Regions from separate parts of the Anabaena sp. CCY 9910 genome, predicted to be linked through region 2. Evidence: predicted binding sites of a transcription regulator. Region 2 holds the regulator's gene; the other holds the start of a gene.

Region 1 (16,327 bases), on a different contig from region 2:
TTTGTATCAGTAAGTCATAATATTTCTTGAATAAATCTATCTTTTCACTTAACGTTAATAGGGTAATTCTACCTTGATGAAATAGTGGATTGCGAACTGAATCTCGCAAATTATCTTTCATCATTTCGCTGGGAATAAAACGGAGATACTTATTTAATTGATATAATTTCTTTTGAATATTGTCTCCGATATTATCTTGAGTTAATTCTTTATTCAATAAGTACTTGAATGTAATATACTCATAAGCCATGATCATTGTTGCCAGTTTAATATCAATATATTTCTGTTGGTTTATTTCTGCTAAAAATCCAATACAAGTATTGATGTCTATCTTTGGTTGCAAGACTTTGTAAATTTCATAACAATCATTAAATGCTTTTGGTATACCTCCATTAATACGAAAATTATCAATGATATAATTTCTGCCAAAAGGATTCTTAACTGTATTTTCTATGGAATACTGCATAACTTCATTATCCGCATAATATTCAATCAACGGAGTGAAGTTTAAATTTAGATTAAGAAAACTTAAAAACCAACTTATCGATATAATTTCTTCTTTAATAGCATCAATGTTTTCATATTTATTAATAGGAATGCTAACTTGAGAAAGAATTGCATTGTTTATTCTCTGAATATTAATTAGGTCAACAAGTTGCTTATTATTCTCCAGCATCTGAAAGCATAGTTCTTTCCCCTTAATCTTAACAAAGAATCCTCGCTCGCAATCAAGCGGAGAAAAGATGAAATTACTGAAATAAGCTTTTGCTAGAGTTAAATGCTTAGTTTCTTGCTCTTTTTTCTTTAAAAAAATGTAATCTGGAAGATAGAACGAAGTTAGTCTGTTAGGTAGTTCTCCTGTCTGAGCTAGAAAATGAAGATGGGTACATTCAATCTCCCATATTTCATCATTAGATATCCCAGAAAAAGACTGAATAGGAGATAAATTTGCAAAATTCTGAAGAGGTTCTTTTTCATGTAATACGAAAATGATGTTTCCAGAAGCATCTATACATAGCTCCCAAAAATACTTTGTATTTTGATCAGATTTGCCTTCACCACATTTATACGGTATTCTTGAGTATTGATAAATATCGCCTAGTCTATTTGCAAAGTAATCTTGTTTAAGCATCATCCGCATTTAATGATGGCTGGGAATTATAACTATATACCGTTGTAGTGTATCAATATCTCCATATAATCACTCTTAGAGAAGTGATTATATGGAGATTCTTCGTAAGAAATTATGCCAAATCTGAAAACTTGAGAGTGCTTTGTATCAGTTTTACAACACTTCTCTTCCCAAGAAAGGTTGCAACACTTCTGGTATCAAAATTGTGCCATCTGGTTGCTGATAATTCTCCAAAATAGCTGCCATAGTTCGCCCCACAGCCAAGCCAGAACCGTTGAGTGTATGGACAAACTGCGTACCTTTTTTACCGGCTTCCTTAAAGCGAATGTCGGCTCGCCGCGCTTGGAAATCAAAGCAATTAGAACAACTAGAAATTTCTCGATACTTGCCAGAAGATGGTAGCCATACTTCTAAATCATAGGTTTTCGTTGACCCAAAACCTAAATCACTTGTACAGAGATTGATCACCCGGTAAGGTAATTTTAAAGCTTGTAAAATTGCTTCGGCATTCCCCACCAATTTTTCTAATTCATCAAAAGAAGTGCTGGGATGAACGACTTTTACCAACTCTACTTTATTGAATTGATGCAGGCGAATTAAACCCCGCATATCTCGTCCATAACTTCCTGCTTCCCGACGAAAACAGGGAGTATAAGCACAGTGATAAATGGGTAAATTTTCCGCCGCCAGAATTTCACCCCGATAAAGGTTAGTAACAGGAACTTCTGCTGTGGGAATTAACCACAATTCATCATCAGCACACTTAAAGCTTTCTTCCGCAAACTTCGGTAATTGACCTGTTCCTGTTAAAGAATCGGTATTGACTAACAAGGGTGGACTAACTTCTACATAGCCAGCTGCGGTTTGCGTTTTCAGCATAAAGTTAATTAATGCCCTCTCCAACGCTGCACCAGCACCTATCAAGTTGACAAAGCGACTTTGGGCAACTTTGACAGCACGCTCAAAATTGAGAATACCCAGTTTTTCGCCGATTTCCCAATGTGGGATAATATTTGGGTTCTGGGGTAGATATTCATCACCCCAACGCCTTACCTCTACATTTTCTTCCTCACCTTTACCTATCGGTGTAGAGTCACTGGGTAAATTAGGGAGTGCGAGTATAAGTTGCTCAATTTCAGCCTTGAGTTCTTTTTCTCTTGGTTCTAGTTCACTCAATTGGGCTTTAATGGAGTTTCCCTCATCCCGCAAAGCTTGAATTTCTGGGTCTTGAGGATTAATACCCGACTTAATCTTCTGTCCGACAATTTTACCAATTTCATTACTCCGGGCTTGGATTTGACTGCGGGTCGCTTCCAACTCCCGTTGTTGCTTATCTAACTGTAATATAGGTTGAATGTCATAGGTACCACTGCGGCTATTCAACCGTTCCTGAATTAGTTGGGGATTTTCCCTTATTTGCTTAATATCCAGCACAAATTTTTCTCAATCTTTCGCCTAGTATCTTCTTGCCAACACATCAGCATATACCGATTTTGTCTTGCCATGACAGGAAAGGCAAATACAAAAATCTCGTTTAAGATTTGTTGATGCGATTGAGTAGCCACAATGAGCTAACCAGTCCAGCAAAGTGGGCTGAGACTGTATTGATGTTCGCCTGAACTACCAACATATCTAGACCACTAATGATGCGGGTAGGGTCAAATAATTGGGTAGTGACAGCTTGGGGAGATATTGACCTAGCTACTAGTGTACCCACGATCGCCTGCGCTCCCAACAATGTCACCAGAGTCCCGCCTAAATTTATCCACAGTCCTAAACGTAATACTTGCACTGTCTCCACTTTCCGAGGACGATTACTAGGGTTAGAGGATAGCAATTGATTCCCAATTCTGGTGTAACGGAAGGCTAAATAAATACCTCCACCCAGCACTACCAATCCACAAATCGCTAAAAACACCCCAAAGCCAGTGCCAGGATTATTATTAGGGCTACCTGCCCTTTGGCTAAAGATGCCAAACAATAGCACAATAATGCCAGAAATAACGCCTAGTACTAGCTGAATCCAGAAACTAATCCAGCCTGTCATACGGAACGTCTGGGCAATTGTCCGGAGATTAGAAGAAGATGATGGAGCATCGGGGTTTCGTGACATACTGCTTGCTCACCAACTGGCTAGTACAAAATGCAAATAAAACATCCACAATCTTGGCTGTGTGCTGCTTAAAATACTATCTTTATTTCTGCCATACTGTGCCAAAAATTTGTTAGTTTTTAAAATCACACGTGTTCCACCAGTAAACTATTGGTGTAAAAAAATGCTGCCTACGGAGGAAAAAAACACTATTTAAAAGTTATTTTTCTCATATTTCCTCACCCTGTTATTTTTAATATTTGCTTGTGGGTTTTTACTGTAATTAGCAAACCCAAAGGAGTAAACAATGCTGTGAACCGAGGGACTGTAAAGCCATCTGCATAAGCAGAAAATCCTCTATTTAGCCCCTAGCAGCTTTTTTATTCGTACTGGTGTAAGAGTTTGATAAACACAGATTTACCTTCAGCAATGCAATCATTACCAAATAAACTATTTATTAACTTTTACAGAGTTACAGACAAAACGGCATTTTACCTGTAAAATTTCTTCGATAGCATCTTACGTTTCAGCAGTTCTAAACCATCTCGGCATTACTTGACACCTAGATAGTGGCAAAACCACTGTCTAGGCACCTCCTCACAACACTAATTAGAGCTAGATAGAGGCGCAATTCTTTGCGTGACTCAAACTTTTGCTTGTGAACTTTACTGTTCACAGGGTAGTTCATCATTACTTGTTTACACTGGGTAAATTTTCTCCAGGTAGCGCTATATACTTACTTATTTGGAAGTAGCGCCCTATACTGATGAAAAACCCGTAGCTTCCACCGTAAGTGATACTTTTAGCCATCCACGAACTTATGAAAATTGAGGATATATATCAATTCTTTGAAAATCCTCCGCCGACTTACCTCTGCCAGGAAGTAGCAATTTGTTACATTCTGTATGTTTTACTACAAGGTGAATCCTACGGAACTGAATTAATTCAGCAACTAGAAACTGAACACCCTACCTATCGGCTCTCAGATACTGTACTTTATAGTGCCATCAAATTTCTGGAAGACAATAGGGCGATTACTGGGTATTGGAAGAAGTTGGAAGGGAGAGGTCGCCCCAGGCGAATGTACCAAGTTTCTCCAGAATGGCAACATCAAGCGGAAGATTTAGCCCGGCTTTGGCAAAATTACATTTATGTGAGGACAAATTAACCAATAATTAATAATGAATAAATCTCCTCCTGTTAAACATTAATAATTTAGTTATGGATACTGCTATTCTGCCATCAACGTTCTTACTCACCTTGTTACTGGCGGTTGGTTTGCTCTTCTTCATTCGGGCATCGACTAAAGACCGTACAGAAATGATGCAATTGATTTCCGAGCAAGAAGAAAGCGTTTTAATGCCGCAATTACAAGAGTATTTTCGCTCTCGGTCTTACCGAGTGGCAGAAGTAGACCATGAAAAAAACCAAGTGACTTTTGAAGGGTTCGTGAAACCCAGCATATTTTTAGCAGTGTTTCTCACGCTGCTAGCATCTGCTGGTCTAGTCTGTTTGTCTTTGGTTTTCGCTTTGTTGTTCCCTAGATTCGGTAATATTTTTCTGGGCTTGGTATTATTTGCGCCTTTGAGTGGCCTTTTTTATTGGAAAAAAGCAGGTAGGCTAGAAAAAGTTGTGCTGAAACTAGAATCTTTGGCTAATCAGCCGCAATTATTTAGTAAAATAACCGTTGTTGCTCATCGTGATGAACTACTTGAGCTACAAAAAGCACTACCTTTAAAGCCTAATGAATAATTAGTAGTTGAGTGTGTAGATGCAAACTGTATGTCTATTTTTTGGGAAATGGATATTTAAGAGAAAAAATCGGGAGAATCACTAGTACTAAATGACATAATCAAACACAAAGCACCATCAATCCTTCAAAATTTTGAATTGATATCACTCTATGTTTCGCCCTTTGCTTTTTACCTATCGCCTTTTGTACTAGTGTTCTTTTTCCCTACGACCGCAAATCGCAGGGAAAAGCGTGTATCTTGACAGAGTTTTCTGAAAAATCCACAGGAGGAGAGCAAAGTTCAACTCTCGCTTCTGGGTGTTTTCTGCTCTATCATGATTCTCTTCTGCATCATGAGACTAGCCAACCCAGGCAAACCAAATTAGTCTGATGAGGGTTAATTCTCCAATTACTTGGACTAGCTCTACTGGCAAGTTAGTGACAAACTTAAAAAAAATGGAAATTTTGCATAAACTGCACACTTTTGCCAGTTAAATGATTGTCAGAAGCTGTATTCAACACGTAAGATTATCATCTATGAATCAGCGACTGCCTACCGCCACTGGTTCTGCCCCTGCGGGAGATTCAAGTACCCGCAGGCTGGGAAACAAGAAATGATTTTCCTCGACGTATTGAGCGCCAAACAGCCCTTTCTCTGCCCAAAAATAACGGTCTGTAGTGTGTTCGTTTCGCTTTACGAGTAGCAACGCCGGTGGCAAGATACCTTCAGCTTGAATAAATTTTCTGGCTGCTGTCACGGGTTTCTCTTCACCGCTTTCGATGCTGTATTGAGGTACGTGTTCTAAAATACGTCGTCCTTCCTGGCGACGACGACTTTTTCTTTTACGTCTCCTTGCCAACCTATTTTCCTCCTCTTTCAAGCTATAGATTGTAGTGATAGCTACAAAATCCGTCGTAATTATATAAGTTCTAGTTCAAAAGATCAATAGTTTTTAAACTTTAGATACAACAAAGATATTACTATTGACGGTAGATAAATCAAAAGCTAATTGGTACATAACCCCTTGAGAAAAACCATTACTCGAAAGATTTAGTTAAGCTTTATTAAATAACTGAGGAAAATAAAGTATCTTCTCTTATCTTCCCTCAAAAACCGTGATCCTGAGCAAGAGCTGAAAAATGTTAATATCTGCCAGTTCAGATTTTGTGGCTCTATGTCGAGAGCAAATAGCACTACTTACCCAAGGGCTAGGAGCTTCTTTAAGTGTAGTTTATCTAACCCAAGAATTGATAGAGTCGCCAACAGGGGAGGCGAAACTGATTCCTGTGGTTGCTTATCCAGAGACAGCAGTTATACTGCCAGGAGAAGAGATTGCTGAGGTGAATGCACGTAAACAATTACAAGTGGGTGATATGCTGTTGCTACCTCAACAACAGGGGAAATTATTGGCTGTAGCGCCAGCCGAAGAAACGTCAGAGTCGGGGAGAGCGCCTACAGTAGGTGGAACGTCATCGCCTTTTGGTGATGATTATTTGTTAGATAAACGCCAAATAGTCTTACCTCTGGTGCATGAGGGTGTCATGATGGGATTATTGGTAACAAGTAGAGACGATCGCCCCTGGAACGAACAAGAGCAAAGCCAAGTGCAGAAAGTCGGACAAACACTGGCGATCGCTTGTATTTTGGATCAGCGTCGAGCATGGTTGCAACACCAATTGCATCAACAACAAATTCTGCAAGAACAACAGCAAGATTTACTCGATAATTTATTACATCAGTTTCGGAATCCCTTAACTGCTTTACGGACTTTTGGTAAACTTCTCCTGAAAAGATTGCGCCCTGGTGATCCAAATCGAGATGTGGGCGAGAATATTGTGAGAGAGAGCGATCGCCTCACAGAATTGCTACAAAAATTTGAGCAAGTCATTGATTGGACAGAGGCAGATTTATCTAGGCTAGTGTTACCAGAAAAAGAGGGATTTGTCGAAGCCACCGTCCAAAAAGAAGCCAAACCAGCGTTATTATTACCGGGAACAGGAGAGCAATTAACTGATTGTGCCGTAGTTGATTTATTAACACCATTACTCATGTCAGCCAAAGCGATCGCTCAAGACCGACATATCAAGTTGAAAGCAGATATTCCTCAAAATTTGCCATTAGTGAGGGTAAATATTAAAGCTTTGCAAGAAGTGTTGACTAATATCATTGATAATGCTTTAAAATACACACCCCAAGGTGGCAAGATTTATATTCAAGCCGGGCAAGAAAAACTGAATTTCCAAGGCATTGCTATTAGTGATAATGGCCCTGGTATTCCTCAAGAAGATTTAGCCCATTTAGGTGAAAGACATTACCGAGGCGTGCAAGCCCAAACAGAAATTCCTGGTACAGGCTTAGGATTGGCGATCGCTAAACAATTAATTGAGCAAATGCAGGGCGAAATTGAAATTTTCAGCCCGGCAATTAACTCCAAATTAACTTCACCTAATACACCAGGAACAACGTTTATTATTTGGTTACCGATGAGTCAAAGTAATTCGTAATTAATAAATTAGTGTTATTATTAATGACGAATTACAAGCAGGGGTTGACTATCTCAATGAAACCAGTAGGCTTTGGTTAATGGTCATTTGTAAATCGGTGTCTGGGTCGATAGCGATTAAGTCAACACTATTTCTGCCGAAAAACAAGCCTATTAATCCGCCAATCGCCGCACCGCCTAAAACTTCTTCGGTAGCGATCGCGCGATCGCCTGTGACAGCAGAGACGGCGGCGGCTGCACCTGCACCCAGGACGGTATTCTGAATAATTGTGCCTGTGCTAGCACCCTTTCTGACAGTTTCGGTTTTGTTAATGACTTCTGAAGTTGCATTCAGTTGATACTCTTGACCTGTAGTTAAAATGAGTTTTTGAGCCACGAATTGGGAACCGCCTTGAGCTGGCTTCAGTTCACCGACTACCTGGCTACCAGCCGGAATTACCACAGTACCTGCTTGAGTAACTACGTTTTGGTCTACGGTAAGTGTTAAAGGTGCAGTTTCATCCTTTGTTACGAGGATTTTCTCTGCCTTGTCGTACTTCACTGAAATCACAGTTCCTTGAGGAATGGTCGCAGAAGTAGGTGTTCTGGGAGTATTAGCTTGAGTAGCCACAATATAGGGCGAGGTGATTGCTGAGGCTTGATTAGAACTAACTAACGCTTGATAGATAAAAGCTGCTACTTGCGCCCTTGTAGCTGTTGCTGTGGGGTTTAAAAAGTTGACGTTGGGATAATTCACCACGATTTTCTGCTCAGTGGCGGCGGCTATGGGACTACGAGCATAGCCAGCAACGTTAACAGCGTCGTTAAAGTATTGCAGAGTACTTTCAACGTTACCACTGGGAATATATTCCAGACCGTTGGCGAGGGAAACCAAAACCTGCTGGCGGGGAATAGCTTGGTTAGGCTCAAAACGATTGCCGGGGTATCCTGAGAGGAAACCAATGGTATAGGCTTGCCGAATGGCGCTAGATGCCCAATAGTTGCTGGGGACATCAACAAAATTAATTGCTTGCCGTTCTGGTGCTTTTTGGAAAGCTTTATTGACCATCGCCGCAAATTGAGCGCGAGTTACTGGTTCTTCTGGACGGAATGAACCATCAGGGAAACCAGCAATAATGCCTCGTTGGGACAATTGTTGAATAAACTGTGCAGCCCAGTAGTTCGAGGAAACATCAGAAAAAGTAGTTTGAGCGAAAGATGGAGATGCCACTAAAAAAGGTGCGACAGTCCCTGCTGTGATGCTCAAAGCCATGAGTGCAGATGTGCCAGATTGCCAACGAGTTAAATTAAACATACAGTTTCTTAACCTACTCAATTATTTGTTTGTCTTGTTAATTAGTTAGACCGTATTAATAACTAAAAAGTTTCTGTTTTTCTGTATAAAAATAGATGAGTTCGTCACAAGTAAAAATAATCAAAATACCTATATCACAAGTATTAGATATTTAGGAATAGTGCTATTACTGGTAATTTATGATTAGCCAGTCTATATCTTCATTTATTGGACGGCTGATGTACCTGAAACATGAATTTTGGGAGCAAAAATTAAGCGATCGCCTACATATAATTAAAGGGGCGATCGCTAAAAGAGGAATGATGAAATTCACTATTCAATCTTCAGGAAACTAACTAGCGGAAAACATCCACTGTCAAGTTAGAACTCAGGGCTAGTCGCAAATCTTGTTGGGGTCTGACCACAAAGACTTCAGCTTCTTTCTTGCGTAGTAATACACTAGCTAAAGCGCCTGCTGCTGCACCACCTACAGGTTCCAAAATTTCAATTCGGCGATTACCTGTAATCAAAGAAATTGCTGTGGCAGCACCTGCACCAATAGCAGCATCAGTTAAGATTTTGCCAGAGTCATTTCTGCTAATTTTTTCTAGTCTAGTAACAGTTTGAGAATTGGCGCTGATTGACTGTCTATTACCAGAAGGAAATATTAATTCTCTGGCGACAAACCTTACACCTCTGACATTACTTTGATCGTTTCTGTCTTGGGAGAAATTACCGTTGAAATATACGGGTTCTAGTTGTCCCACAACTTCAGTTCCCGCAGGAATCAAAACGTTCCTGTTATTGTCGATAATATTGTTAGCTATTTTTAGAGTTAAAGATATAGTTTCTCCACGACTAACAACTACTTGCTCTTTATCGTAGGTAACAGGAAAAGTCACTCCAGCAGGAATAGAAACTCTCCGAGTTTGACCAATTAATTGGGCATTAGCAGCCGGTGCAAAGGCAATCATGGGGGCAACGGTTCCTGTTGTGACTGTTAATGCCATGAGTGCGGCAGCTCCAGATTTCCAGTGATTCAAGCGAGTCATAATAGTTTTGGGTTTCTGCGATTATGTATTTCTTGACGAGGTTTTACTGAGATTGTTTCTTACTCTGTTTAAACCGTTCTTTGGGCATATTCCCCAGGGATGCGGGGTTATTATTTTTGAATTTTGTGGGCTGAATTCATTTCCTCTCCGGCTTCCTTTTAATTCGAGTTGTTGCCAGCCAAGGTGGCAACAATTTTTAATAACTGGATTGGCTCAATTGGTTTGGATATATGAATTTGAAATCCGGCGGTTAGGGCAAGGAGGCGATCGCTTTGTCTGGTGTAAGCGGTAAGGGCGGCAGCTGGGACATTTCCCCCTTGTTCTGATGATAGCGCTCGAATTTGCCGAATTAGAGCGTAGCCATCTTCATTTGGCATTCCAATATCACTTAGTAGCACATCAGGCTTCACTAATTGCAACAGTTTTAAGGCTTCACTGGTGGAGGCTGCGGTTGTCACAATTGCTCCGTATTGTTCTAAGGCAGTTTTGAGAAATTCTCTAGTATCTGGTTCATCATCAACTGCTAAAATTTTTAGTCCTCTGATTTGGACTTTAGCATCCCAGGCTGTCTGTCGTTGAAGCAAGGGTTCTTCTGGGGTGACTGTGGAGTAACTTGGTAAGAGTGGTAGTTGGACTGTAAATGTCGCTCCTTGTCCTTCTCCTGGGCTAGCAACTGAAACTGTACCATTGTGAAGCTCAACGAGATTACGCACGATCGCCAGACCTAAACCCAGTCCCCCTTGATTTCTGGTTGTGGTAGCATCTGCTTGGCGGAAACGGTCAAATACATAAGGTAAAAACTCAGGACTAATGCCTTTACCTGTGTCAGTTACCTGAATCTGCACATTAGTCTCTACTTGTTCTAGGCAAATTTCTACCCGTCCGCCTTCAGGAGTAAACTTGACTGCATTGGAAAGTAAGTTCCAAATCACTTGCTGTAAACGTTCTGGGTCGGCAGAAACTAAACCAATATCAAAACTCAGGCGAGATATAATTTGGATTGATTTGGTATTGGCAATTGGGCGAACAGTATCTAGTGCTGCTTGAATTACAGGAATCAATTTCATGGGGCGCACAAGCAAGCGAATGTTACCGCGAATAATCCGCGAAATATCGAGTAAGTCTTCAATTAATTGAGTTTGGGCTTGAGCATTGCGCTCAATTGATTCTAAAGCTTGTTCAATCTTTTCTGGTGACAGTTTGCGGGTGCGGAGCAGGCGCGACCAACCTAAAATACCATTGAGGGGCGATCGCAATTCATGGGAAACTATCGCTAAAAATTCATCTTTCATACGACTGGCTCTTTCCAGTTCTATACGGGCTGCCCGTTCTCTTTCTAAAGCTTGCGCCCGCTCTTCAATTACCATTAATTCGCTTTGGCGTAATGCTTTTTCTGCTTGTATACGCTCTGTTACATCTAATACTAGTGACAGTACGGAGGTGACACTACCTGCTTCATTAGTAATGCTAGAGTTGTACCACTCGCAATAAATAACTCTAGAGTCTTTAGTATAGTTGCGATTGTATTGGATAATTTGCGCTTCTTGGCCACTGAGGAGGCGATTGCTCGCCTCTGCAACTGCTGTCATATCTTCCTCATAGACCATGTGCAAATCTTGAAAGTGTTTTCCGATTACTTCCTCTGTCCGCCAGCCAAAGATTTTTTCGGCAGTAGATGACCAACGGGTAACGCATAGGTGGCAATCCCATTGCACCACTGCCAAAGGAGTAGTATCTATGTGTAGATTTAACAGTTGTAGGGCATCTTGCAAAGCTAATTCAGATTGTTTACGCTCTGTGATTTCTTGGGTGATGGTCATTCCAGCAAAAATCTCACCATCATCGTTCCTCACAGGTAAAACATGGACTTCATAAACGCGGTGTCCATAGGGTGCTTCAAAACGAGAGCTGATCCCGGCAAATGCTTGGCGATAAGGTAACTCAACCTCAGAAGAAGTTTCTGGGGGGAGTGCTTCCCAAATAGTTTTACCTTCTATATCAGCTTTCGTAATTCCTACCACCCCTAACCCTAAGCCTGCTGCCAAGATGAAGCGCAAATTTTGGTCAAACAGGAAAACACCACCATTGGGAAGATTTTCTATAACTGTGTGCATTAAATTTTGATTACTTTGTAGGGCTGCTTGTGTTTGTTTAAAAGTTTTAATACCGTCGGTAAATTCTGGTAGCATGGATAACTCTTGCTGGTGAGTACACAGTTCGTCTTTTGTCTGCGGATGTTCAGTAACATCTCGCCGGGTTGCTGTGAGGATAAAAGCAATACCCGTCAAGATGATGGCAATTAGTTCTAGCCAAAAGGTGAGCGCGATCGCTAATTTAGATATGGGAAAGCAAGAAGAAATATAAGGCTCACCCTGGTATATAGCTATTGCCTGAGTAAAAATCAGCACTAGCCAAGCCAAAATTAACACAATTTGTCTTTTGTGGAGCAACATAGACTTGCCAGGGTAATAAAGAGAAATCTAACTTTGTTCTATGCTCAACTTCATAATGTATCAGTGTCTTCACAAGCCAGACTAGTCAATTTCAAAAAGCTTATTTTAGCGACTGACTAATGGCTGGTATCATCCCGTTTCACCAAAATTCTGATACATATTGGATATGTTGGAGGCATTTAGAGCTATACACTCCTACCGATGTATTTGTATCGTCCAAAAAATGAAATGGTGTCAGAGTTGTGAGAACGTTGATGATAAACATTCTTTTATTATTGCCGTACTTTTATTAATTGGGAAAAGAGAAAATAGCCTTTTAGTGATGGGACTTATATCTGAAAACTAAAAATCAAGGGTGCAGGGGTGTAGGGGTGTAGGGGTTTTAAATATTTACACCCCTACACCCTTACCCCCTTACACCCAGTCTCAACAGACAAACTGGGTGAGTAAGTCCTAACTGATTTCTCTTTTTCTCTGTGTATAAGGAAAATATTTTGCAAAATCAGAAAAACTTACTCAGAATAATGTTAATTTTCGTAAAATTACGGACTTTAAAACTAGAAACCTGATATTTACCTAGTTAAACTAACAAGAGTGCATCTGTACTGCTAGTTAATAAAATGTAGATGTGGCGCTATAGCCTCAATGATTCCAGTACAACTTGTCCTAAAAAATTTTCTGAGTTACCGTGATGCAACTTTAGATTTTCGTGGTTTGCATACGGCTTGTATTTGTGGTGCCAATGGAGCAGGTAAATCATCTCTCCTGGAAGCCATCACATGGGCGCTATGGGGTGAAAGTCGGGCGGCGGCTGAAGATGATGTGATCAATTCTGGTGAAAAAGAAGTTAGGGTTGATTTTACTTTTCAAAATAATCAGCAAAAATATCGCGTAATTCGCAGTAGAATTCGGGGTGCATCTGGAGTTTTGGAATTTCAAATCGAAACACCCTCTGGCTTCCGGGCAATTACTGGTAAAGGTGTCCGCGCCACCCAGGATTTGATTTTAGAACACATCAAGCTTGATTATGAGACTTTTATTAACTCTGCTTACCTACGTCAAGGACGAGCAGATGAATTCATGCTCAAGCGTCCCAGTGAACGCAAGGAAATTTTGGCGGAGTTGTTGAAACTAAACCAATATGATGAGTTAGAAGAACGAGCTAAAGATTCATCGCGTCAATTTAAAGTGAGGGCGGAAGAATTAGAACGTTCTTTGGAGTCAATTAAAACTCAGTTACAACAACGGGAGAACACCAAAGCCCAACGAGCAGAATTAGAAGCGGAAATTAACCAACTGCAACAGGTACAAGCCTTTGAGACGATTAAATTACAGAGTTTGCAGGTGATTCAACACCAGAGGCAAAATAGCGAACAGCAGTTAAATTTTATCAGGCAACAATACCAAAATCTCACACAAGATAGCGATCGCCTCCAACAAGAACAGTCAGCAGTCAAAACACAGTTAGCTGAGCTAGAAGCTATATTGCACCGGGAAGAGGAGATTCACAACGGTTACAGCCATTACCAAAGTCTGCAATCCCAAGAAGAAGCATTTGCTGTCAAGTTTGATGAACATACCCGCGCCACAGCCCTACGCCAACAAAAGCAACAACAGTTAACTAAACAAATCCACGAACTGGAAAGACAACTCCAACAAGTCCAAGGACAGTTGGAAGCTTTAAAGCAACAAGAACAAGAAATTCAGCACACCTTGAGTAAATCCGGGGAAATAGAAGCCGCCTTAGCCCAACTCGCCGCCGCCCGTCGCCATTTAGCGCACCTGGATGAACTGCAAATGCAGGTTTCCCCTTTGTTGCAACAGCGCCAACATCTACAAAGCCATTTAGACCGGGTTCATGCGGGGTTAGTCGCCAGGCTCGAACAACTACAAGCCACCGAGAATCAACTGCAACGAGCTTCCCAACGCCAACCCCAACTGCAACAAGCAGTGATGGAAGTAGCAATGCAAATTGATCAAATGGAGAAAGACCGGGTTTATTTGCAACGGGTGCAGGAAAAAGGACACGAAAGACGGAATTTTATAGAACGTCTGCAAGCCCAACAACGGGAATATGAAAGATTATTGGGAGAAATGGAGCAGAAATTGCAAATGCTCCGCACCCCCGACGCTATTTGTCCTTTGTGCGAACGCCCTTTAGATGAGCATCATTGGAACCGGGTAGTAGATAAAACTAAAGATGAGTATAAGGAAACCGAGGGGCAATTGTGGGTGTTTCGTGAGCAGATGGCAGTTTCCGATAGAGAAATTCAGGTATTACGGCAAGAATATCGGGAAATATCCCAGAAATTAAATGCTTACGACGCGTTACGGGAACAGCGAGGACAATTAGCCGCCCAACTGCAATCTACCAGCGATGCTGAACAACAATTACAACAATTGGCAGCCGAAAAGCAACACTTAGAGCGATCGCTCCAAGTTGGTGATTTTGCCCTTGATCAACAAGCTGAATTGCGGCAATTAGAACAATATCTGCAACAATTAAATTACAATGAGCAAGACCATGCCCTGGCTCGTAGTGAAGTAGAACGGTGGCGATGGGCAGAAATTAAACAAGGGCAAATCAAGGATGCTAGCAAACGTCTAGCGACATTAGCAGCCCGTAAACCAGAATTACAAGCCCAAATTACCCAACTACAAACCAGAATCCAGCAAGAGCAAACTGATTCGGAATGTGCTAAACAAATTGCAGCCCTTGAGGAGCAAATTACGGAAATTGGTTATAGTTCTGAGCAGCATAACAACCTACGTCTAGCTGTGCGTCAGTCCCAAGCTTGGCAGTTGCGTTACCAGCAGCTGTTATCAGCCCAGCAACAGTATCCCCAACTCCAAGGCAGATTGCAAGATTTGGCAGCCTCTAAACTTGCTAGATTGCAGGAACGCCAACAACTCGCCACCCAAATCGATAGCCTTGTGGAACAGTTAGCCCAAGCCGCTAACCCAAGGGAGCAAATTCAAGCTTTAGAACAACAGTTAGCCACAAGACGGCGACAATTAGACGAACAAATCACCCAGTTAGGACGTTTAGAACAGTTAGCCCATCAGTTAGCAACACTGCAAACTCAATATGAGGAGCAGCAGCAACAATACCAAACTTGCAAACAGCAATACCGGGTATATCAGGAATTAGCCCAAGCGTTTGGTAAAAATGGTATCCAAGCTTTGATGATTGAGAACGTGTTACCCCAACTGGAAGCCGAGACAAATCAACTTTTATCAAGGCTGAGTGCGAATCAACTGCACGTACAATTTATTACTCAAAGAGCAGGGAAGGGCAGTAAATCTACTAAGAAAAATGCCAAACTCATAGATACTTTAGATATTCTCATTGCCGATGCCAGAGGTACAAGAGCCTATGAAACCTACTCCGGCGGGGAAGCCTTTAGAATTAACTTTGCGATTCGTTTAGCCTTAGCAAAACTATTAGCCCAAAGAGCCGGAGCCGCATTGCAACTATTGATTGTAGACGAAGGTTTTGGTACACAAGATGCGGAAGGATGCGATCGCCTCATTGCTGCCATTAATGCGATCGCTAACGATTTCGCCTGCATCCTCACTGTTACCCATATGCCCCACCTCAAGGAGGCGTTTCAAGCCAGAATTGAGGTAGATAAGACTCAACAGGGGTCGAGGATTCGGTTGTTAACTTAAGTTATGGCGATTCCCAGTTAAGGGAGGTAGATAAGTAATATTTTTAAACGCGGAGGTGCGAGGAGGAAAACGCGGAGGGGCGCAGAGATTGGCCAATTTTATTTTTGAATTTTGTTGGTGCAGCCTTGCCGTAGGCTATTTTGAATTGTTATTTATGATACTGCTCGGCTAGAAACTCTTGGGCTTCTACTTGATTTGTAATATCTCCATCTAAAGTTTTAGCTAGTAAATCATCTAGCATTTGTCGATACTGCGGCCCTGGTTTATATCCTAACTTCTTAAGGTCATTACCATTTAGAATCGGTTGAACGTTAGCCCAGACTGTTAAGTATTGCCATATTTGCCGCCTGATGGGGCGCTGGCTTTGTAAAGCAATCAAAATTAGTACTTCTAAATTATACTTGCGTAGTAGCTGAA
Region 2 (16,327 bases):
GAGGACGACCAGAAAAATCCAGTGCTACCTGCACTAAAGCTTCGTCTAAAGGTGCGAGGAAATTACCAAAGCGGACTATACCTTTTCTATCGCCTAATGCCTTAGCCAAAGCTTGACCTAAAGTAATACCCACATCTTCATTTGTGTGGTGGTCATCAATTTCCCAGTCTCCTTGGGCTTGGACATCCAAATCAATCAAGCCGTGGGAGGAAATCTGATGCAACATATGATCTAAAAAGGGAATGCCAGTAGCTGCTGTACAAATTCCCGTACCATCCAAATTGACAGTAACCTGCACATTAGTTTCCCCAGTTGTGCGATGCACTGAAGCAATCCGAGGGACTGAGGATAAGTTAAGTTGGGGATAATCGCTGATTTGCATAGGGGCTAGGTATTAGGGATCGGGGATCGGGGATTGGGGACTGGGTGTATAAGGAAAAAGTGGTGAAAAAATATATCTTTTTCCATCTTGTTTGTTCCTCATACCTAATCCCCAATCCCTAATACCCAGTACCCAGATTTTATTACATCCCCATGATTTCGTATCCTGCATCTACGTACAGGACTTGACCAGTAATACCACTAGCTAAATCACTAGCCAAGAAAGCGGCTGTATTACCCACTTCTAGCTGAGTCACAGTCCGACGTAATGGCGCTACTTGTTCCACATGATGAATCATATCTAAAATGCCACCAACGGCACTAGAAGCCAAGGTGCGGATAGGGCCAGCAGAGATGGCGTTAACGCGAATATTTTGAGAGCCGAGTTCAGATGCTAGATAACGTACACTAGCTTCCAATCCCGCTTTAGCAACTCCCATAACGTTGTAGTTAGGAACAGCTCTGACACCACCCAAATATGACAAAGTAATAATGCTACCGCCTTCGGTCATCAGAGGTTTAGCCGCACCACTTAACTGCACCAGTGAAAAAGTGCTGATATCTAAAGCCGTGGCAAAACCAGCACGGGATGTTTGGCTAAAATCTCCAGTCAAATCATCTCTGTTAGCAAAGGCTAGACAATGAATCAGAATATCTAACCTGCCCCATTTATCGCGGATGGTATCAAAAGTAGACTGAATTTGTTCATCATTTTGAACATTACAAGGCAAGAATAAGCTGGGGTTGAGGGGTTCTACGAGTTCTGAAACTTTCTTCTCAAATTTGCCACGTTCATCTGGTAGATAAGTAATACCAAGGTTGGCTCCAGCTGCGTGCAGTTGTTGGGCAATCCCCCAGGCAATGGAACGATTATTGGCGATACCTGTAACCAAGGCATTTTTTCCAGTCAGATTCAGCATAGAGATTTCTGTTGTCATTAATGTGATCGATTCATTTGTACAGCTTGACAGAAATCACTACCCAGTAGAAGAGGTAATCAAGTTATGTTGGGAATTTTCTTGCTGTTTGATCGAAGAGGCGGAGGGGCAGGGAGCAGGGAGCAGGGGGAAAATAGCGATGTCTTCTCTCGGAAATTGGATAATTTATTTCTTGGAAGTCCCCAGGAGAAGAGGTAGGGGAGGAAAGAGGGTCAGAATTTTTCTTTTCCCCCCTTACTCAAGAACAGCCTGCCTGAACCAAGATAGGACTTACGCAACCAGGTTATCTGTTGAGACTGGGTGTAAGGGTTTTAAAAATTTGCACCCCTACACCCCCATACCCCTACACCCTTATCCAAACCCTTTATCTTTGTTTTATACATAGTTAGCAAAAATGATGATTATTAAGGGCGTTTTTTAGAATAAAATGTTTGTTATTTCTTAAGATATTTTCAAGATTACTTAATTTTTTCTGCAAAAAACCTGATGGTTAGAGAAAGTAGAAGTATCTATCAAGAACTGCTAGCTAAAAATAGTAAAATTTGGGTATCATTATGAACAAATAACCATAAAGTTGTACGTTTGAGTATAGGAAAGTACAGAAAGGTTAACGGTGCTTTATTGATTTTTCAGGTGTATTCTTAGGTAATTAGTTTTTAGTTTTTTGTTATTCCGGCATTGGGTAGGGGAAGGGAGATGATCGTGACACAAGATAAGGCCCTAGCAAATGTTTTTCGTCAGATGGCAACCGGAGCTTTTCCGCCTGTTGTCGAAACGTTTGAACGCAATAAAACGATCTTTTTTCCTGGCGATCCTGCCGAACGAGTCTACTTTCTTTTGAAAGGGGCTGTGAAACTTTCCAGGGTGTACGAGGCAGGAGAAGAGATTACAGTAGCACTACTACGGGAAAATAGCGTTTTTGGTGTCCTGTCTTTGTTGACAGGAAACAAGTCGGATAGGTTTTACCATGCGGTGGCATTTACTCCAGTAGAATTGCTTTCTGCACCAATTGAACAAGTTGAGCAAGCACTTAAGGAAAATCCCGAGTTATCGATGTTGATGCTGCGGGGTCTGTCTTCGCGAATTCTGCAAACAGAGATGATGATTGAGACCTTAGCGCACCGGGATATGGGTTCGAGATTGGTGAGTTTTCTGTTAATTCTCTGTCGTGATTTTGGTGTTCCTTGTGCAGATGGAATCACTATTGATTTAAAGTTATCTCATCAGGCGATCGCCGAAGCAATTGGCTCTACTCGCGTTACTGTTACTAGGCTACTAGGGGATCTGCGGGAGAAAAAGATGATTTCCATCCACAAAAAGAAGATTACTGTGCATAAACCTGTGACTCTCAGCAGACAGTTCACTTAAAGAAGAATACAGGAGTCAGAATTCAGAATGTGGCTAATTATTACCATAGGCTAAATCCTGCTCATTATAGATTTAGTTGGTTTCTTCAATCCGTTTATTTAACTCAAAGTGACGGTGAACCCATACTGAATTTTGGCTCTTGCCTTCTGAACTCTTTAAACAATTGGAATAATGAGAGGTGGTACGTGTTATATTTTTTTCAATGACACCCATAGTTAGAAGTAAATCGAAAATCTTGAGTAACTTCAGCTATTGCCACCCTCCCATTCTCCACAAATAATGATTGAAAGTAGTAGGCTGTATCTGGACTCAATTGGGTAGCTGAAGATGACCACTGGGTACATCCTCATAGCAGCAATTTTAATTTTGGGAGGTGTAATTGCCACTGTTGGCGATCGCATCGGCACAAGAGTTGGCAAAGCACGCCTCTCTCTGTTTAATCTACGCCCCAAAAATACGGCTGTACTGGTGACAATTTTGACGGGAGGACTGATTTCAGCAACTACCCTGGCAATTTTATTTATTGCTGATGAAGGACTGCGGAAAGGGGTTTTTGAGTTAGAAGATATTCAAAAAGACCTCAGACAAAAACGAGAACAGCTAAAAGTCGCAGAAGAGCAAAAAACTCAGGTAGAAATTGAGCGCAATAAAGTTAATCAAGAGCTAGAAACCACCAGAACCGACAAAAGACAAGTAGAAACTCAGCGCGATCAAGCCAAAAAAGAAAAATTAAAAGCACAGCAAGATTTAGCGCAAACCCAAGCACAATACCAGCGCACCCAAAGCCGACTGGGACAAGTAGTTACACAATATCAAAAAGCGATCGCTGAACTACAAAGCGTTTACAATCAAAGACAAGCCTTACAAGGGGCAGTAGAACAACTCAAGACGGAGCGTCGCAGGCTATATGCTGAAGCAAAAAAAGCCATAGAACAACGCGATAGAGAACTAGCTAACCGTCAACAAGCTATAGAACAACGGGACAGAGAACTAGCTAACCGTCAACAAGCACTACAACAGCGCGACCTGAAAATTTCCCAACTGGATAAACTAATTCAAAACCGTAACTTGGAAATTACACAGCGAGAAGAGGTAATTGCCAAGCGAGAATCAAGGCTCAAAGAATTAGAAACACAACAGGACTATTTAGAGCAGGAAGTGGCGCGACTGGAAAAATATTATCAGTCATACCGCGACTTACGTTTAGGCAAACTAGCATTAGTTCGCGGTCAAGTTTTGGCCTCTGCTGTTGTTCGGACTAATCAGGTAGCGGCTACACGTCAGATAATCCTCCAACTACTGCAAGAAGCTAACCGCAACGCCAGTTTAGAATTAAGCGAACCTGGGTCAAACTCGGCAAATATAGAACTACTACGTATCACCCCAGATAGAATTGAGCAGCTGATTCAGCAAATTAATGATGGTCGAGAATACGTAGTCAGAATATTCTCAGCTGGTAATTACGTCAGAGGAGAAAACCAGATAGAATTTTTTGCTGATACAGCCAGAAATGTGCTGGTATTTTCTGGAAGTGAAGTTTTGGCTACAACTACAGCCGATCCTCGCAGTATGACCTCTTATCAGTTACGACAACGATTAGATTTATTAATTTCTGCTTCTCAATTTCGTGCTAGAAATGCGGGAATTGTTGAGGGTGTCCAAATAGATGGTACTTTTCTGCGCTTCGTTTCCTTGTTGCGTCAGTTAGATCAACCAGTAGAAATTAAAGCGATCGCTGCTGAAGATACTTATACAGCAGGGCCATTGAGAGTGCGACTAGTGGCAATCCAAAATGGCAAAGTTATTTTGAGTACTTAAATGAAAAAAATGGGGAGTGAGCACTTCAAAATATTAAATAACTCCCAGGGATTGAGGGTAATGAGGGAGTGTTGTAATTAAAATACTAGAAATATATAGCTGGGGACTGGGGACTGGGGATTGGGTGAAAAGTCCTGTTGTGTCTAGGTTGTATAGTCTATCGATGTCCTAACACTACTGACAACAGCTATATTAAAAACATTTAGTTAATCAATAAATATATATATTGCTCGAAATCTATTTGTATTCTGAATAATTATTTTTGTATTTATGATGAATTTAACTGATTTTTCCCCTACACAACCAGTTATTTTAGGTTTTGACCCAGGTAAAGATAAATGTGGTTTAGCGGTGATGGGATTAGATCGGCAACTATATTATCATCAAGTAGTTGCTGCCGCAGATGCGATCGCTATCATTAATACTCTAAGACAACAGTTTCCCATTTCTATGCTAGTTATGGGCAACCAAACCACAGCCAAACGCTGGAAACAGCAACTACAGCAAGAATTAGCTGAGGCATTAAATATTGTCTTAGTAGACGAGCGTTATAGCACCTTAGAGGCACGCGATCGTTATTGGCAGATGTATCCACCCCAAGGACTAATCAAGTTATTACCCCACGGAATGCGTCAGCCTCCCCGCCCTATAGATGATATTGTTGCCATCCTCTTAATCGAAAGATATCTCAGTCGCCTCACAGAATCGGTTAATGGTTAATAGTCAATAGTCAATAGTCAATAGTCAATAGTTATTCTCCCCTGTCCCCAGCCTCCTGCCCACGTTTCACAATTGTGCGCGAATCTTAAAAGCATAGTCCCCTCCTGGCTCTAGTTGGTAATCTTGCTGTTCCAAGAAGCGGCCGAGGGGTTCTTTGATTAAAGCGCGTCCTTGGGAAGGCTTTACCAAAAGTTCTCCCCGACGAAAATGCCACTGGAAATGCCACTCAAAATCACCAGCACTCACTTCACCTTCTAGGAAGCCGTGTTGCCAGGATTGGCGAATGATTTTGACATGGGCGGTAGTTTCTGGCAAAGGTTTAGCACTCACAATGCTTGGTGTTAAGTATGGAACAAAAGCACAAGCTTAACTAGTAAGCTATTTCTTTTATTTACCAAACTTCGCTCAAATCGACAAACTGACAAAGTGATTACTTATGGTTGAAATAGGTTTACGTATATCGAACTTATGGTAATTGGTAATTGGTCATGGTAGAAGACAATTGACCGGAAGAGGCAGGGGGGAAGGGAGCAGGGAGCAGGGGGAGCAAACCCTTCCCCTCTGCGTGGAGCCTAAGGTGTACACACAAGTCTGAAAATTCCCTTTAGTACTTGGTTTCGTCATCTAGCTTTAGGTTGTGCGATCGCTATGAAAACCTGTCATTGCGTTCGCGTTAGCGTCTCGTAGAGAGGAGGAACGACGACGCAATCGCAAAAACCACGGGATTATGTGATTACTTCGCTGCGCTCGTAATGACATTTTAAGGGGCTATAACGCCTGAAACCCTTGCAGATAGTACTTGTGTGTACACCGTAGCTGCGTGGAGCGGAGCGGAACATGAAGAGAAGTCTGAGCGCCGGCTTCCGGCGATGCCTACGGCAACGTCTCCGACGAACAGAACTTCGGGGTACAAGCCCTGCCCTTCTAGGGCGCTTGACCGGGGCGGAGTACAAGCTCCGTCTCAGTTTTCCCCCTTGCTCCCTGCCCCCTGCCCCTTTTCCTCTTGTTGACCTATTACCAACCAAAGTAACCATATCGTCACGAATTGGCCGAACTTGGGATTATTCACAATAATGAAAAACTTTACGGCGATGCCTACGTAAAGAGGCATCGCGGATTTTAGATAATATCTAAAATCCCCAATCGATTTAACGATTCACCGCCGCAGCTTCCCGCGCCGCAGCTGCTTGATCTGGGTGTATACCCAAGCGTGTGAGATTAATCCGTCCCTTATTGTCAATTTCGCGCACTTTGACAATTACTTCATCGCCAACCGCCACTTCATCTTCAACTTTGCCGACACGGTAATCAGCTAATTGGGAAATGTGAATCATCCCTTCTTTTCCGGGGAGGAATTCCACAAAAGCGCCAATGGGAATAATCCGAGTCACACGTCCAGCATAGACATCGCCTTCGTTGAGTTTGCGAGTCATGCCTTGGACAATATTACGCGCTCTTTTCGCCTTGTTTTCATCAACCGCAGAAATTGTTACTGTGCCATCGTCTTCAATGTCGATTTTTGCACCAGTTTCTTCGGTGATGCCCTTAATTGTCTTACCACCAGGGCCAATGACCAGACCAATCATGTCTGGATCAATCTTGATAGTCAACAGGCGAGGAGCGTAAGGTGAGGTTTCAGTGCGTGGGGTATCGATAGTTTGGAGCATTTTGTCCAAGATATGCAGCCTAGCATCTTTTGCTTGGTGAATGGCTTGGGCAATAACTTCCAAAGACAAACCAGATATTTTCATATCCATTTGCAAGGCGGTAATCCCTGCATCTGTACCGGCGACTTTAAAGTCCATGTCACCTAAGAAGTCTTCGATACCCTGAATATCTGTCAGGACTCTGACTTCATCACCTTCTTTAATCAAACCCATTGCTGCACCACTCACGGGTTTGAGGATGGGGACACCAGCATCCATTAATGCCAAGGTGGAACCACAAACTGAACCCATTGAGGTGGAACCGTTGGAGGAAAGCACTTCCGAGACGACGCGAATCACGTAAGGGAATTGCTCTTTGGGTGGCAGTACAGGTAAGATGGCTCTCTCTGCTAATGCACCGTGACCAATTTCCCGTCTACCAGGGGCGCGTAAGGGCTTGGTTTCTCCAACGGAGAAAGGCGGGAAGTTGTAATGATGGAGATAACGTTTTGATTGGTCTGTTTGCAGATCATCATTGAGGTTTTGGGCATCACCAGGAGTACCTAAAGTACAAGCTGATAATACCTGAGTCAGTCCTCGGTTAAATAATCCGCTACCGTGGACACGTTTTGGTAAGACACCTACTTGAGAAGAAACCGGACGCACTTGATCGAGTTTCCGACCATCAACACGCACGTTATCTTCGACGATTTGACGGCGCATGAAATATTTAGTGATGTCTTTAAAAGTGTTGCCCAGGGCTTTGCTGTTGGCAGTTGCAGCTACCCGAATTGGGTCTTCTTCTGGGAGTTCGGCGATCGCTGTGGCAATATTATCTTTAACAACATCCAACGCGGCATCGCGTTCGGGTTTGGTTAGTTCAAATTGAGCCAGAATTTTCTTAATTTCGTCGCTAGCGCGATCGCGGATATAATTTTCCAGAGTTTGGTCTACCTCTGGCGGTGCTTCTTGGACAATTTCCAGACCGAGTTCGGCTACTAGGTCTAGCTGCGCTTTGATTAAGTCGCGCACTGCCTCATAACCAAAATCAATCGCCTCGATAATATCTCGCTCTGGTAATTGATTAGCCCCTGCTTCCACCATAATCACGCCGTGAGGTGAACCTGCGACTACCAGATCCAAGTCTCCCGCCTCGATTTCTGCATAGGTGGGGTTAATAATGAAATCATCGCCCACTAAGCCTACCCGCACTGCTGCCATCGGCCCGTTAAAGGGGATTTTGGCAATGAGAGTAGCAATGGAAGCACCTGTTACCGCTAGCACGTCGGGCGGTACTTGCTCATCCATCGACATTGTTAAGGCGACAATTTGCAAGTCATCCCGCAACCATGAAGGGAACAAAGGACGCAGGGGACGGTCTATGAGACGGCTGGTGAGAATTGTTTTTTCTGGGGGACGGCCTTCTCGGCGCATAATCCCACCGGGGATTCTACCAGCCGCATATAGTCTTTCTTCATAATCTACTGTCAGGGGAAGGAAATCAATGCCCTCTCTACCTGCCGATCGCGTAGCTGTGACTAAAACAGCTGTATCCCCTGATTCTATCAAAACCGACCCACCAGCTTGGGGCGCTAGTAGGCCTACTTTCAGTCGAATATCCCTTCCATCGAAGGATATTGACTTCTCAAATTCTGCCATTCAGCTTTTTTTCCTTCTATGCACGCTATTCTCTCTCTGTGGCAATCCTAACATTTATGCCCTGTAGCTGGCTTCTGTTACATACAAAGAGCAACATCGGGATTGTGTGAGGGTATAAGGGTGTAAGTGTGTGAGGGTGTAGGGGTGTAAGGGTGTAAGGGAAGAATTTGGTTTTACTCTTTCCCCTATACCCCTATACCCCTATACCCCCAAACCCCTATACCCCTATACTCCTACACCCCTATACATCATCAGCGCCTTTACTACCTTTCCATCAGCTAGCTTTGCCGCATCAGGAATGCTTCCAATGATATCAAAACCTAAGGATTGCCATAGGGTGATTGAAGGTATATTAGTTTCAAAGACCAAATTGAACATCACTGCTTCGTAACCCAATTGGGATGCTAGGGAGAGCATGGATTCTCCCATGAATCTACCTATGCCCTGACCCCGCAATCCTGGTTGTACAATAAAACCAGCGTTGCAGATATGACTGCACCATCCCGGAAAGTTTGGCTTGATATAAAATGAACCTAATATTTTTTGCGGTTTTTGTGTACCATCATCACCAGATAACCTAACAACAAAGGCATCTTGACTTAACCAGTAAGCTGCAAATTCTGGTTGTGATAATGGTTGTTTTTGTGGATAAGTTTTACCTTCATTAATGACAAAATTGAGTAACGTTCTTACATCTTCATATTCTTGAGGTTTTATATAATCTAATTCTACAGTTGAACCATTTTTTAGTACTTTATATAGAGGTAGATTCATTATTTATGTTTTTGATATATCAATAATTACGTACATTTATTTTAGATGATATTTATTTAACTAAATATAGTTAATAGACCAATAATAAACATTTATTACTTTAAGTAAAGTCTGAGTAGTTATCACATGGCAATTTTACACGGTAGTTGGATATTAAGTGAGCAGGATAGTTATTTATTTATTTGGGGGGAAACTTGGCGATCGCCACAAGTAAATTTTAGTTTTGAGGAAATAGCCCTCAATCCCTTGGCTCTGTCTGCATCTGAATTAAGCGAGTGGTTGCAGTCTCAACATCAGGCGATCGCTCAGATTTTACCACAACAGTTGGCAAAGAAAACCTCCAAAGCAGCAAGTTCCCCAACAACAAATTTACCAATTCACTCGCAAATAATTGTCCTGCCAACGGAAATTTCCCAACCTCGTAAGAAAGAAACAATTTTAATTTCTCCTGTGCATTCTGCCGCTTTAGAATCTGATGCAGACTCTGAAGTTTATTTACAACCTTGGCGTATAGAAGGTTTTTGTCTTCCTCCTAGTGCAGCAGTTAAATTGCTCACTTCTTTACCTTTAAATATCACTAGTACAGAGAATGCTTTTTTAGGTGGAGATTTACGTTTTTGGTCACAAATTGCCCGTTGGAGTTTAGATTTAATTTCTAGGTCTAAGTTTCTCCCTATTATCCAACGACAACCTAATAATTCTGTAAGTGCCAAATGGCAAGTACTGTTAGATAGTGCTGTAGATGGAACTCGTTTAGAAAAGTTTGCCGCGAAGATGCCTTTGGTTTGTCGGACTTATCAGAGATTAGGGAACGAGGAATTATCTCCATCTCCTATATATATAGATTTTCCTAGTCAGCCGCAGGAATTAATATTGGGTTTTCTCAATAGTGCGATAGATACGCAATTGCGGGAAATGGTGGGGAATCAGCCTGTGGTGGAAACTCGCTTGATGGCATCTTTACCGTCGGCTGTACGACAGTGGCTGCAAGCGCTAAGTAGTGCATCTAATTCAGTTGATGCAGATGCAGTTGGTTTGGAAAGACTGGAAGCGGCGCTCAAGGCTTGGACGATGCCGCTACAATATCAACTAGCTAGTAAAAATCAATTTCGTACTTGTTTTGAACTACGTTCTCCAGAACCGGGGGAAACTGAATGGACACTAGCCTATTTCCTGCAAGCAGCCGATAATCCAGAATTTTTAGTAGATGCGGCGACTATTTGGCAAAATCCTGTTGAACAGCTAATTTATCAACAGCGATCGATTGAAGAACCCCAGGAAACATTTTTACGAGGTTTGGGGTTAGCTTCTCGATTGTATCCTGTCATTGCCCCTACTTTAGATACAGAATCACCCCAATTTTGTCATCTCAACCCCATGCAGGCTTATGAGTTTATCAAGGCTGTGGCTTGGCGATTTGAAGATAGCGGTTTAGGAGTGATTTTACCTCCTAGTTTGGCGAACCGTGAAGGCTGGGCAAACCGCTTGGGTTTGAAAATCTCCGCCGAAACGCCGAAGAAAAAACCAGGACGCTTGGGATTGCAGAGTTTGCTTAATTTCCAATGGCACTTAGCAATTGGTGGGCAAACTATTTCTAAAGGGGAATTTGACAGACTAGTAGCTTTAAAAAGCCCATTGGTAGAAATAAATGGCGAATGGGTGGAGTTACGTCCCCAAGATATCAAGACAGCCGAAGCCTTTTTCGCTGCGCGTAAAGACCAGATGGCCTTATCTTTAGAAGATGCTTTACGTCTTAGTAGTGGCGATACTCAAGTCATTGAGAAATTACCAGTAGTCAGCTTTGAAGCCTCTGGCGCATTACAAGAATTGATTGGGGCGCTGACAAATAATCAAGCAGTTGCACCATTACCTACGCCAAAGAACTTCCAAGGAAAGTTGCGTCCCTATCAAGAAAGGGGTGCGGCTTGGTTGGCATTCCTCGAACGCTGGGGTTTAGGTGCTTGTCTCGCCGACGACATGGGACTGGGAAAAACGATACAGTTCATTGCTTTCCTTCTCCATCTTAAAGAACAGGATGTATTAGAAAAACCAACTTTACTAGTGTGTCCTACTTCTGTTTTAGGTAACTGGGAACGAGAAGTGAAAAAATTTGCACCTACACTTAAAGTCCTCCAATATCATGGTGATAAACGTCCTAAAGGTAAAGCTTTTCAAGAAGCAGTAAAAAATCATGATTTAGTTATCACTAGTTACTCACTAATTCATAGAGATATCAAATCATTACAGGGTCTTTCTTGGCAGATAATTGTTTTAGATGAAGCCCAAAATGTGAAGAATGCGGAAGCCAAACAATCACAAGCAGTCAGACAATTAGACACAACCTTTCGCATTGCTTTAACGGGGACACCAGTAGAAAACAGATTGCAGGAACTTTGGTCAATTTTAGATTTCCTCAACCCTGGTTATTTAGGTAATAAGCAATTCTTTCAAAGACGCTTTGCCATGCCAATTGAAAAGTATGGTGATGCAGCATCTTTAAATCAACTGCGTGCTTTAGTGCAACCATTTATTCTGCGTCGTCTGAAAACAGACCGTGATATTATTCAAGACTTGCCAGATAAGCAAGAAATGACAGTATTTTGCGGTTTGACTGGAGAACAAGCTGCACTTTATCAAAAAGTGGTAGAAACATCTTTAGCAGAAATTGAATCGGCCGAAGGATTGCAACGCCGAGGGATGATTTTAGCTTTATTAATTAAACTCAAACAAATCTGCAATCATCCAGCCCAATATCTGAAAACAAATACCTTAGAACAATACAGTTCAGGAAAACTGCAACGATTAGAAGAAATGTTAGAAGAGGTGTTAGCGGAGAGTAATACTTATGGTGTTGCTGGTGCGGGACGTGCTTTAATTTTCACCCAATTTGCAGAATGGGGTAAGTTACTCAAACCACATTTAGAAAAACAACTAGGGCGGGAAATATTTTTCTTATATGGTAGTACTAGTAAAAAGCAACGTGAAGAAATGATTGACCGTTTTCAACACGACCCCCAGGGGCCGCCAATTATGATTCTCTCCCTCAAAGCAGGTGGTGTAGGGTTGAACTTAACCAGGGCAAATCATGTATTTCACTTTGATAGATGGTGGAATCCAGCCGTAGAGAACCAGGCCACAGACCGCGTATTTCGTATTGGTCAAACGAGGAATGTACAGGTGCATAAATTTGTTTGCAATGGTACCTTAGAAGAAAAAATCCATGACATGATTGAAAGTAAAAAACAACTAGCGGAACAGGTTGTTGGTGCAGGCGAAGACTGGCTAACTGAATTAGATACAGATCAACTCCGCAACTTACTGATACTTGATCGTAGTGCAGTAATTGATGAAGAAGCAGAGTAATTAGACGTAGGTTGGATGGAGCGCAGCGCAACTCAACAGATATAAGGGTGTTGGGTTACGCAAATCCTTCACCTAACCTAAAATTGTTTGCTGTTCAAATAAATGATTGAGTAATGAGCTTTTGGCTACATCATCTAAACTGGGCGGGAATTAACTTTTCTAAGCGTACAATTACTACCCAGTTATCCAATCAATATGGCGGCCATAACTGCCTTGGTTGCGATATTGCTAGTTTCTGTGCGATCGCCGGATGCGCTTGGCTGATGGGGACTGGGCCTAGCAATCTGCCTGTTTGAGCTTCAGTTCCTTGAGAAAATTCTTTGTCACAATCGGTGAAACTTGGTTCTTCGGCTTTAATGCGGAAGTAAAGTTCTCGTCCCACTTCTGCATCGGATATACAAATTAATGAATAAGTTACTTTGTCTAACTACGAAAAACCCTTGTAAGTGTTAACTCACAAGGGTTTTAAGATGAAAGCGGGCGGCGGGAATCGAACCCGCATTAATAGCTTGGAAGGCTATAGTTTTACCACTAAACTACGCCCGCAGTGATAAGACTCCATTTCTTGAAGCCGTAACCTAATACATAAGCCACGATTCAAGCAATAGAAATGTTTTTTATTGCTTTGTGGACTTTATGTATGAACTTGAATAAGTATAGCAGAAAATCTACTAAGAGTGCAAACCACAATAATGAATACAGAGTTGCGCTGAAGTTCATACTAAAAACATATCTTTAATCACGGTGTTACATAAATGTGGGATTATTTATGTAACGCCGTGAGCATAAGGAGTTTGAGGTTTCAATACCTCCTATTTCATCCCATGATTTAGCAATATCCTTTTAACGGATATATCATTTAGCATTCTGGATTAAATTTCGACCTCTAGGGCTAAAGGCTAAAGCTCGTGAAAGGGAAACAAGTTCTGAAGTAAGACTCAAGTCTCTATGGTTTCAGTGCCAATGTACCCAGCTTGAAAATATCAATGTCTGTCAAGAGTAATATTTCGGTACTTTTGTGTTAAAATTTTACAAATTATGGACGGTGTGTCGATAACAACAGCCGTGGTGTTGTGTCAAAAATAACTAAAAAGGCTGTTAAAAGAGGGAATATGCGTTTAATTGAAATATTAGAGGCTAAACCTAAATCATTTTCAACTTTATTAAGTATATTTACGGTTAGTCTCATAGGGTTAATTGACTACTGTATTTCTCCTGAAATTTCTGTATCAATCTTATATTTACTTCCCATTGGCATTGCTGCATGGTTTGTCAACAAACATACAGGATTTTTCGTAGCAGTAAGCAGTGATATTACTAACCTTGTTGTTAATCAAATTCAAGATCAATATCATTTGCATCCTTTAATTCATTTTTGGAATGCACTGGTAATTTTAAGTTTTTTTCTGTTTGTTAGTCATCTGCTTTCACAACTAAAAACTACATTAATCAACTTAGAGAAATTAGCACGTACAGATAATCTCACTGGGTTGACCAATAGAGGATTTTTTTTAGATATAGTCAATAGCGAGATTGAAAAATCTTTGAGGCACCGCGAACCTCTCACACTAGCTTATGTTGATGTTGATAATTTTAAACAAATTAACGATCAGTTTGGTCATGGTTTTGGCGATCGCCTGCTGCAAATAATAGCAAAAAGCACTACTAACACTCTACGCAAAATAGATGTAATTGCTAGACTTGGTGGTGATGAATTTGCTATTTTATTACCGCGTACAAGTTATGAATCAGCAGAAGTAGTACTTCACCGATTGCATACAGTTCTTCTAGCTTCAATGAAGAAGGAAAATTTATCGGTAACTTTTAGTATTGGTGCTATTACTTTTAATAATCCGCCAAAATCAGTAGCGGAAATTATCGAAGTTGCTGATAATTTAATGTATTTGGCTAAAAAGAAAGGTAAAAATTTATTGCAGCATGAATTATGTGATTGGAAAGTAGAGAGTGAAGATTGGAAAGTGGTGAATAGTAAGTTTTGAATTACTATAAATGACGAAAAAACCCCGGCTACGTAACCGAGGTGATTAGGAGAAGTCCAAATGTCAATTAAATGTATGAATATTGAGTTTTAATTTCGTTAACTTGAATATAAAAAAATATTCTGTTGCCTCATATAAATTATTGTAACGGATTTGTTACGAATTGGTCAACAACAATTGACATGAAAATTTTTATAAAATTCATAAGTTATTATTATGTTTTAGATGACCAAGCAGAAAATCTCATTAATGGTAGTGAGTTAACTTCAGCAATAAGCTATTAAGCGTGGAAATTACATAGTCACTGGTAGGTTGGTTAACTGTCAACAGCTAACACTAAAAAATTTGCAAGTTAAAAGTAAGAACAGCTTACTCGACGTTTAAAAAAGTCATGAATTTATAGCAGGGGACACAAAAAACTAGAAGAGATTGATCAGTGCGCCATGCCTCAGGATCATTCCCATTTGTAAAAAATTAATTAGTCAGCCAGACAAGTGGCACAGCGATCGCATAAATATAGACTAAGCCAATGATGATGTTACGTATATACTGATACGTCTGCGATTTATGTCATCGCCCTCTGATCACCCATTGAGAATTGAACTTAGGCTCCCGTCTTCCCACCCTGAACTACTGGAAGGGTTGGATATATGGTTGCGTTTGGGTCTAATATCAGACACTCAAGTTAAGCAAATATGTCGAGATTACCTTGTTTGTCGGATAGAGTTACAATCCCAGACTGTCCGGGAACCAGAAAGGGTAGTTGCAACTATTAGAACACCAGAAAAGCCTTTAGTTGCTCAGTTACCAGAAAAACCCAGAAAACAACCAAAAGAAGCGACACAACCCAACATCGCTACCAGAATGTTGCAGTCGCTAGGAGAGGAACTAAGTGTTCGTTGGTTATTATTTCTAGGTGTATTCTTAGTTGTAATTTCATCAGGTGTACTAGCGGCTAGTCAATGGGAGAGATTCCCAGCTTCTGGACAGTATGGGGTTTTATTGGCTTATACTTTGAGTTTTTGGGGCTTTAGCTTCTGGGCTGGTAGACAAAATAACTTGAGATTAACAGCGCAGACATTATTGATTGTCACATTGTTATTAGTACCAGTTAACTTTTGGGCAATGGACAGTTTTAGGTTGTGGCGTAATCCTTTAGATTGGTTAACAGTAGCGATCGCCGCCCCGATATTAACGGTAGTAACAGTATTGCTATGGAGAAATCGCACAGTTATCACCAATTTCCCCAGAGGAAAATTACCGCTAGTAAATGTTCTAGGGTTGAGTTATTTGCATTGGGGGTGGAAGTTACCAGGATTTCCCTTAATTGCAGTTTATGTGGCGATGATCACTACAACCATCATCACAATTTATCACAGTCGTCGCCAACCTATACCTTTAGCAGATGAAGGTGAAGCATCCCATAAACCAATTATCAATATATATGCTGCCTTCATTGTTTATGCCTTATTACTTCTGCTATCACGGGCGATTTTCGTTGCTGGGGTGGAGATTACCCAATTAGGTTTAGCCATTGGTATTTGTGGTTGGTTAACAACTTGGCTAGCACAGCAAGAAAGACAAAAACAAACATCCCCCATATCCCCATTTCCTTGGGAAAAACTCGGCGGTATTCTCCTCTTGATTGGTTGGCTAGTAG

The links. Region 2 encodes NtcA, which controls nitrogen genes in cyanobacteria. Its sites were predicted from a motif close to TNTGTANNNNNNNNTACANA; they were not measured.
Region 1: the regulator NtcA is predicted to act here: its motif matches at 5,845-5,864, upstream of ACM5QX_RS07165 (DUF3155 domain-containing protein).

Annotation. Positions count from the first base shown of each region.
Region 1 is NZ_CAWUDJ010000006.1:43,781-60,107, reverse strand. Features, by position in the region: gene ACM5QX_RS07190 (hypothetical protein) at 1-1,135, opposite strand, end outside; gene serS (serine--tRNA ligase) at 1,286-2,566, opposite strand; gene ACM5QX_RS07180 (DUF3611 family protein) at 2,667-3,245, opposite strand; gene ACM5QX_RS07175 (PadR family transcriptional regulator) at 4,045-4,392, shown strand; gene ACM5QX_RS07170 (cofactor assembly of complex C subunit B) at 4,446-4,976, shown strand; gene ACM5QX_RS07165 (DUF3155 domain-containing protein) at 5,499-5,816, opposite strand; gene ACM5QX_RS07160 (ATP-binding protein) at 6,097-7,461, shown strand; gene ACM5QX_RS07155 (S-layer homology domain-containing protein) at 7,510-8,754, opposite strand; gene ACM5QX_RS07150 (hypothetical protein) at 8,934-9,089, shown strand; gene ACM5QX_RS07145 (conjugal transfer protein TrbI) at 9,090-9,785, opposite strand; gene ACM5QX_RS07140 (ATP-binding protein) at 9,944-12,238, opposite strand; gene sbcC (exonuclease subunit SbcC) at 12,884-15,910, shown strand; gene ACM5QX_RS07130 (CBS domain-containing protein) at 16,059-16,327, opposite strand, start outside.
Region 2 is NZ_CAWUDJ010000004.1:92,761-109,087, forward strand. Features, by position in the region: gene hisB (imidazoleglycerol-phosphate dehydratase HisB) at 1-382, opposite strand, end outside; gene fabI (enoyl-ACP reductase FabI) at 525-1,301, opposite strand; gene ntcA (global nitrogen regulator NtcA) at 2,016-2,687, shown strand; gene ACM5QX_RS05410 (DUF3084 domain-containing protein) at 3,015-4,505, shown strand; gene ACM5QX_RS05415 (pre-16S rRNA-processing nuclease YqgF) at 4,779-5,225, shown strand; gene ACM5QX_RS05420 (DUF3146 family protein) at 5,292-5,555, opposite strand; gene ACM5QX_RS05425 (hypothetical protein) at 5,856-5,984, opposite strand; gene ACM5QX_RS05430 (polyribonucleotide nucleotidyltransferase) at 6,374-8,530, opposite strand; gene ACM5QX_RS05435 (N-acetyltransferase family protein) at 8,756-9,304, opposite strand; gene ACM5QX_RS05440 (DEAD/DEAH box helicase) at 9,431-12,667, shown strand; gene ACM5QX_RS05445 (hypothetical protein) at 12,858-13,049, opposite strand; tRNA gene ACM5QX_RS05450 (tRNA-Gly) at 13,143-13,213, opposite strand; gene ACM5QX_RS05455 (GGDEF domain-containing protein) at 13,741-14,667, shown strand; gene ACM5QX_RS05460 (DUF2157 domain-containing protein) at 15,235-16,327, shown strand, end outside.